2 regions of the Aquaspirillum soli genome follow, and region 2 is predicted to be linked to the other one. Evidence: predicted binding sites of a transcription regulator. Region 2 holds the regulator's gene; the other holds the start of a gene.
The links. The regulator FNR, encoded in region 2, switches genes on or off when oxygen is low (the NO sensors DNR and NnrR bind a similar motif). The targets are predictions, from matches to a motif close to TTGATNNNNATCAA.
Positions count from the first base shown of each region.

Region 1: cobA (uroporphyrinogen-III C-methyltransferase) is a predicted target of FNR. The motif match lies at 1,984-1,997, and genes of this name have one in related genera.

Region 1 is NZ_BAAGTM010000024.1:15,450-18,874, reverse strand. It holds partial or broken gene ACYVJG_RS12575 (calcium-binding protein) at 1-956, opposite strand, end outside; gene ACYVJG_RS12570 (DUF4347 domain-containing protein) at 904-1,512, opposite strand; gene cobA (uroporphyrinogen-III C-methyltransferase) at 2,152-2,901, shown strand; gene ACYVJG_RS12560 (ANTAR domain-containing response regulator) at 2,961-3,425, shown strand, end outside.
Region 2 is NZ_BAAGTM010000004.1:212,801-216,225, reverse strand. It holds gene hemN (oxygen-independent coproporphyrinogen III oxidase) at 68-1,486, opposite strand; gene fnr (fumarate/nitrate reduction transcriptional regulator Fnr) at 1,591-2,355, shown strand; gene ACYVJG_RS06360 (AmpG family muropeptide MFS transporter) at 2,352-3,425, opposite strand, start outside.

The sequences.
Region 1 (3,425 bases), on a different contig from region 2:
ACGCCACCGGTGAGGCTGTCATTACCGGCACCACCATAGACAATGTCGTCTCCTGTGTCACCGTTAATGATGTCATTCCCGCCCAAGGAACCCACCGTATCTACACCCCCACCGCCGGAGATGGTGTCATCATCGGCACCAAGGACGATAAACTGATTGAGATTATCGCCAACCGCGACGTTTTGCCCTTTACCCCCTACCGCACGCACTTCACCGACAATGGCGATAAAGTCGATGTTGTGAACTTGAATCACGGTACCTTTTGGCAGTTGGCTGACATCAATCACCACCGCTTGTTTGCCATCGCCAGCTTTATCACTGCCGTTGATGATAATCGGGGCTGCAGGGGCTTGGTTGGTGTTGGCTGGTACAGTTGGCGTGATGGATTTCACGATCAGCTTTTCATCATTTTGCAATAGATTGAGGAAGCTGTTGCCGTTGTCTTTCATTTCCTGCTGGTTGTTGTTGCCGGTGTTCTTCTGTTCAATCCGGCGTAACAATTCTGCCAACGCATCGGTCTTGCTCTGCGGCTCGGCTTTGCCTTCAACCGTCATGCCCACGCCAGTGGGTACGCTGACGGTCAAGATCGATTCACCTGCTGCATTCTTCACCACTGGAATATCGGCGTGGGTTTGTTGCGGTGTCGTTGGGTCGTCTTCACGCTCATCCGTCACCACAGGAATACTGACCACCCGTGTGCCGTCTGTCTGCACGGTTTCATTCACCGTCACCCCGTCAAACGTGCCAGCCGGTGTCGGTGTGGGAACAGGGACAGGCGTTGGTACGGGAGTCGGTTCTGGTGTTGGGGTTGGTGTGGGTGCAGGAGGCGGTGTTTCATCGGCATATTTACCACTGATGGTGATTGTTGCAGCTGTATCGCCCGTGTTTATATGATTGGCCACATCAATTGGCACAACCTTTTGTGCCATCATCGGCAGCAAAGTAAAGTGTGCCATTGATGTTGACAAAACTGGTCGGAGCGGTACTAAACGCCTTGACCTTAACAATGGGCAGCACCCCCCGCCACTCACTCACCTGCAACCCCGACTGCATCATCGCAGGCGCAACGTCCAAATCCCAACTGCCACCCAAATCGGCATGACCGACTTTATGCGTTGCGGCGGCGATGTTCAGGCCGGTGATTGATCGCAAAGTATCAACAAACTGCCGTCCGGCAACACCTGCGGCGACTTCACAGCCATACAGCAAAATCTCCCCTTCCTCTGCCATTGCATCAGACAACGCATAAAGCAAAGGGCGAGAGGCTTTCAGGGTGGTGAGGTCGATGATGTCATTACCCAAATGCAACTCACCTGGCGCACCGTGACAAATCAGATGCAAAGCAGCCAAACCAACACGATCGGCACACAACGCAACCATCTGTTGCAAGGCAGGCAACTGAGGATGCAAAACATGATATTCGACATGGGCAGGCAAACCGGCAACGAGGGTGTTGATATCAGGCAGGTTGCTATCGATAAAGGCCAACGAAGTCGGGCGAGTGGCAAACATGGTGATCTCCAAAATTCATCAAAAAGCGCAGCAAACCCAAATGGGGTAGCCAGTGACATAGGTAGCCCAATGGGGTTTTTTGCATAACGCTCATTGTTACTGAAGATCCAACCAAAAAATTTCCTCACAGTTTCCTCACACTTGTGAGGGAAGTGAGAGTTAGCATGATGTGCTTGATAGGTAAATAATCGGGGTTTTTCTTCACTACGAAGTGTTGCATTTGATTTTCGTCAAGAAATGAATTGCGGTGTATTCAGCAAGTCAATCGAATGATTTATCAAAAATAGCGTTATTGTATTTTAAAAAGTGTGGTTTTTTTGCAAAAAAATATGACAGCACTTTTTGATTTTGATGCTGATGGAATGCGTTTTTGGGCCAAGTGAGAGCTAACTCGGCGAAAACGGCGATTTTGCACGTCAATGGCATAAAATCGGAGCAGGCCGAAATAGCAAAAAAACAAAAATTCTTTTCTTGACAAAGATGAATTTTTGTATAAATGCAAATTAAATACTCAACAAGATCAACTTTTGGGTACACAGCCTGCCGCTCAACATGAACAAATAACCAATTGATATTTCTCTATTGCGCTTAAAACTGACATTCTTATGCCTTAGAGAAATTTGTGTGAGGGCGTGTGACGTGGCGAAGGTATTTTTAGTTGGGGCTGGGCCGGGGGATGTGGAGTTGTTGACCATCAAGGCCATGCGTTGCTTACAACAAGCAGAAGTCGTGTTGGTCGATGACTTAGTGAACCCTGATATTCTGCAGTTCGCGCCAGCACAGTGCAAAATCATTCCCGTTGGCAAACGCGGGGGATGTCGTTCGACACCACAAGCCTTTATCCAACGGCTCATGCTACGTTATGCCCGCCAAGGAAAAACCGTCGTGCGGCTTAAAGGAGGCGATCCCATGCTTTTTGGACGTGGTGGGGAAGAAGTCGCATTTTTAGCCGAACATGGTATTGCCTGTCAGGTGGTCAATGGTTTAACCGCAGGTTTGGTCGCAGCAACACAGGCGGATATTCCACTCACCCATCGCGATCACACCCAAGGCGTCACTTTTATCACCGGCCATCGCCGCGACGGTTCACAACCGAACTGGCCGGCATTGGTTGCGGGTGGTACTACGTTGGTGGTGTATATGGGAATGCAAAATATCAATGTGTTATGTCAAGAATGGCGACAAGCGGGTATGCCGGAAACCATGCCAGCAGCGGTCATTCAACACGCCTCCACACCACAACAACGCATCTTAATCAGCGAACTGTCTCGTCTAGCGGCTGATGTTGAAGCCGGTGGCTACGGCAGCCCAGCAATTATTGTGTTGGGTGAGGTAGTGAAAGAAAAAACATGGCGTGATACTCTGCCACACCTTGTTTCAGCGGCATAACAGCATCTGTTTGGCTCACGAAATAAGGGGATGCTATCGACCTTGTTTGGAGACTTGCCTTGACTGCTGCCAACCTACGCTTGTTATTAGTTGAAGATGAACGTGTTCTCGCTGCTGGTTTAGCCACGGCTTTGGAATTGGCTGGCTATGAAGTCAGTCGCAGCCCGACGTTAGCCGATGCACGTCAACGCATTGAACAAAATCGCGCCCCATATGCACTCGCGATTGTTGACTTAGATTTACCAGATGGAAATGGTGTTGAGCTGGTGCAGTTCTTGGCGCATTATCCGGATACCCCTTGTTTAGTGTTGGGGGACCATGATTCACAGCCACTCAGTTGCCAACATAAAAATATCGTGGCCTATCTGGTAAAACCGGTAGAGGCACAAGATTTGGTCACTGCCGTCTCTGGCACCTATCAGCGTTTACCGCTGGCCACCAGCGCTGCTGCTGCAACGGTAGCAGGACAAGCCGCCGGCGCAACAAAACAACATTTAATTGCCGTAGCGGTCGGGATTTTGATG
Region 2 (3,425 bases):
GCGGCAACAGACAAGGCATGATTTATCCGTACGATGCAGCCACCCCAAAGGGGTGACTGGTTCTGAGTTAAATCGTACGTGAATAACGAGCATGGGTTTGTTTTTCGCGCAGATGACGGTCAAACACCATTGCGACCGTGCGAATCAGGAAACGACCACGGGGGCTGATGGTGAGCCATTCATCGTCAATTTCCAACAAGCCCAGCGTTTGATATTCCGCCAGTTTTTCCAATTCCCACGCGAAATAACGCTTAAAGTCAATACCGAAACTTTCACTGATGGCGTCCATCGACAGAGCAAAACGACACATCAAGGCTTGAATCACCGTTCTTCGTAGCAAATCATCGGCAGATAAACATAAACCACGCAAAATCGGCAGTTGGCCTGCATCCAACGCTGCATAGTATTGCTCGATTTCTTTGTGATTTTGTGCGTAGCTGGGGCCGACTTTCCCAATCGAAGACACACCAATGGCAATCAAATCATGGTCGGCATGAGTCGAATAGCCTTGGAAATTACGCTGCAACCGCCCTTGTTGTAAGGCCACTGCCAATTCATCTTCTGGTAGGGCAAAATGGTCCATCCCAATAAAGACATAACCTGCTGTCCCAAGGTGTTGCACCGCCATCTGCAGAATATCGAGCTTCACCTCTGGCACGGGCAATTCTGCTTCGTTGATACGCCGCTGCGGCATAAACACCGAAGGCAGATGGGCATAGTTATACAAAGCTAAACGGTCAGGACGAATGGCTAATACTCGATCGAGGGTCTCTTGTACCGAAGCCAATGTTTGTAATGGCAGGCCATAAATCAAATCCAAACTGATCGATTTAAAGCCAGAAGCTCGCGCAGCTTCAATCACCACACGGGTTTCTTCTTCACTTTGAATGCGGTTAACGGCTTGCTGGACAAGCGGATTAAAATCCTGTACACCGACAGACATGCGGTTAAAACCCAGTTGTGCCAAGTGCGCGACGGTTTGTGCAGTGACTTTGCGTGGGTCAATCTCAATCGAGAATTCCCCATGTGGCAACAGATGAAAAGTCCGGCGAATCGCCGTCATCAGCCGTGTCATCTGCTCATCACTGAGAAAAGTCGGTGTGCCGCCGCCAAAGTGAAGCTGGATCAAATCTTGCTTATCGCCGAGCAAATCGGCGTATAAGGCAAGTTCGCGTTCCAGATAGTCTATGTACTGGTCTGCACGCGAACGATCTTTCGTGATAATTTTATTGCAACCGCAGTAGTAACAGACGGTATTGCAAAAAGGGATATGTACATACAACGACAACGGCCCAGCATTCGCACCAATTTGCCTTTGCTGTAAGCTATGTCGATAATCCAATTCTCCAAACTCGCTGCTAAATCGATCAGCAGTCGGGTAGGAGGTATAACGCGGTCCACTGCCGTCCAACCGCTCAATGAGCTGACGGTCGAATTCAAAACGAGCTGATGGAGAAGCTAACATGGCAAAATTCGCAGTGCTCATAAAGAAATATCCTATTCAATGGCTGCACTGTGCCTGAGCCAACTCAGATTGTTTTTGACACGAATCAACCGCCCCTCAATTCCACTCTATATCAGAATTTACCCATGCTCGATCCCCGTCCTGTTCCCCTGCACACCCTCAAAGTTTCCTGCTCGAACTGCAGCTTACGAGAGCTGTGCCTGCCTCTTGGTCTGAACCGAGAGGAAATGTCACAGCTTGACGCGGTGATCCGACAGAGTCGCCGCGTCAAACGCGGTGAATATCTGTTCCGAGCGGGAGACCCTTTCCGAGCTTTATTCGCGGTCCGCACCGGCTTTTTCAAAAATTGTGTGTCTAGCCATGATGGTCGTGAACAAGTCACCGGGTTTCACATGTCTGGTGATCTCATGGGGTTGGATGGCATCAGTAGCAACACCCACGGTTGTGATGCACAAGCTTTGGAAGATTCGGATGTCTGTGAGCTGCCGTTTGCGCGCTTGGAACTCCTCGGGCGAGATATTCCGAGCCTACAACGTCATTTCTTCCGCCTGATGAGTCGTGAAATTGTACGCGACCAAAGTGTGATGTTATTGCTTGGCAATATGAAAGCGGAAGAACGATTGGCCGCCTTTTTGCTGAATTTATCGCAACGCCTCTCCGCCAGAGGGTTTGCCGCCAACGACTTTGTTTTACGGATGAGTCGTGAAGAAATTGGCAGTTTCTTAGGCCTGAAACTCGAAACAGTGAGCCGCACGCTTTCGAAATTCCAAGCAAACGGTTGGATTAGCGTTGACCATAAACATATCCGCCTGCTCCAACCAGAACACTTAAAACAACTGGTCAGTGGTTGTGCAGGCGGTTTTGCTGACGATCACAGCGCCCACGCCTAATGAGCCGTTGCCGTCTTGTCTGAAGTCGCCTCATGCCATGGGGCGACTTTTACCAGTAGCAACATCCCCGGTATTGCCAACACCGTACACAGCAAGAAAAACGGTGTCCATCCTAATGCTTCCACCAAATAGCCAGTTCCGGCATTGATGACCGTACGCGGTACGGCAGATAAGCTGGTGAATAGCGCCAGTTGCGTGGCGGTATACAGTGGGTGGGTCGCACGGGCAATAAAAGCAATAAACGCCGCCGAACCCAAACCCACCCCAAGCGCCTCGGCTGAAATCACTAAGGCTAAAGTCAGTTTATCTGGGCCGACTTGGTCGAGAATGACAAAGCCCAAAATTGTCACCATCTGCACCACGCCAAATAACCATAAGGCGCGATTGATGCCGAGCTTTAACATCCAAATTCCACCGAGTAAACCACCTATCACAGCAGGCCAAAGCCCAGCATGTTTGGCGATCAATCCAATATCAGATTTTGTAAATCCCGTATCAAGATAAAACGGCGTTGCCAGTGCGGTTGCCATGCTGTCACCGAGTTTATATAGGAAGATAAATCCTAAAATCAGTAGCGCATGTTGCCATCCAGCCCGATCAATAAATTCACGAAATGGCTCTACCACGGCTTCGCGTAAAGTGCGCGGTGCAGCGCCTTGCAACATCGGCTCACTCACCGTCAACGTCATCAACAGCCCCGGCAGCATAAAGAGAGCGGTGATCCAAAAGACAGTTGGCCACGGTAAATGGTCCGCTAAGATCAGCGACAAGGAACCGGGAATTAAACTCGCCAAACGATAAGCATTGATATGAATAGAATTCCCTAGCCCTAATTCAGCATCGGGCAAAATTTCACGCCGATAGGCATCCAACACAATATCTTGGCTGGCGCTAAAAAAGGCCACCGCCACCGCCAACACCGCAATCGACCAAATATCTTGTTGTGGTTGAAAAGCGGCAAAGCCAGCGAGCGAGGCAATCAAGCCCACCTGTGTTGCCAACATCCAGCCACGCCGCCGCCCTAGTGGCAAGCTAAAGCGGTCCATCAAGGGCGACCAAATAAACTTCCA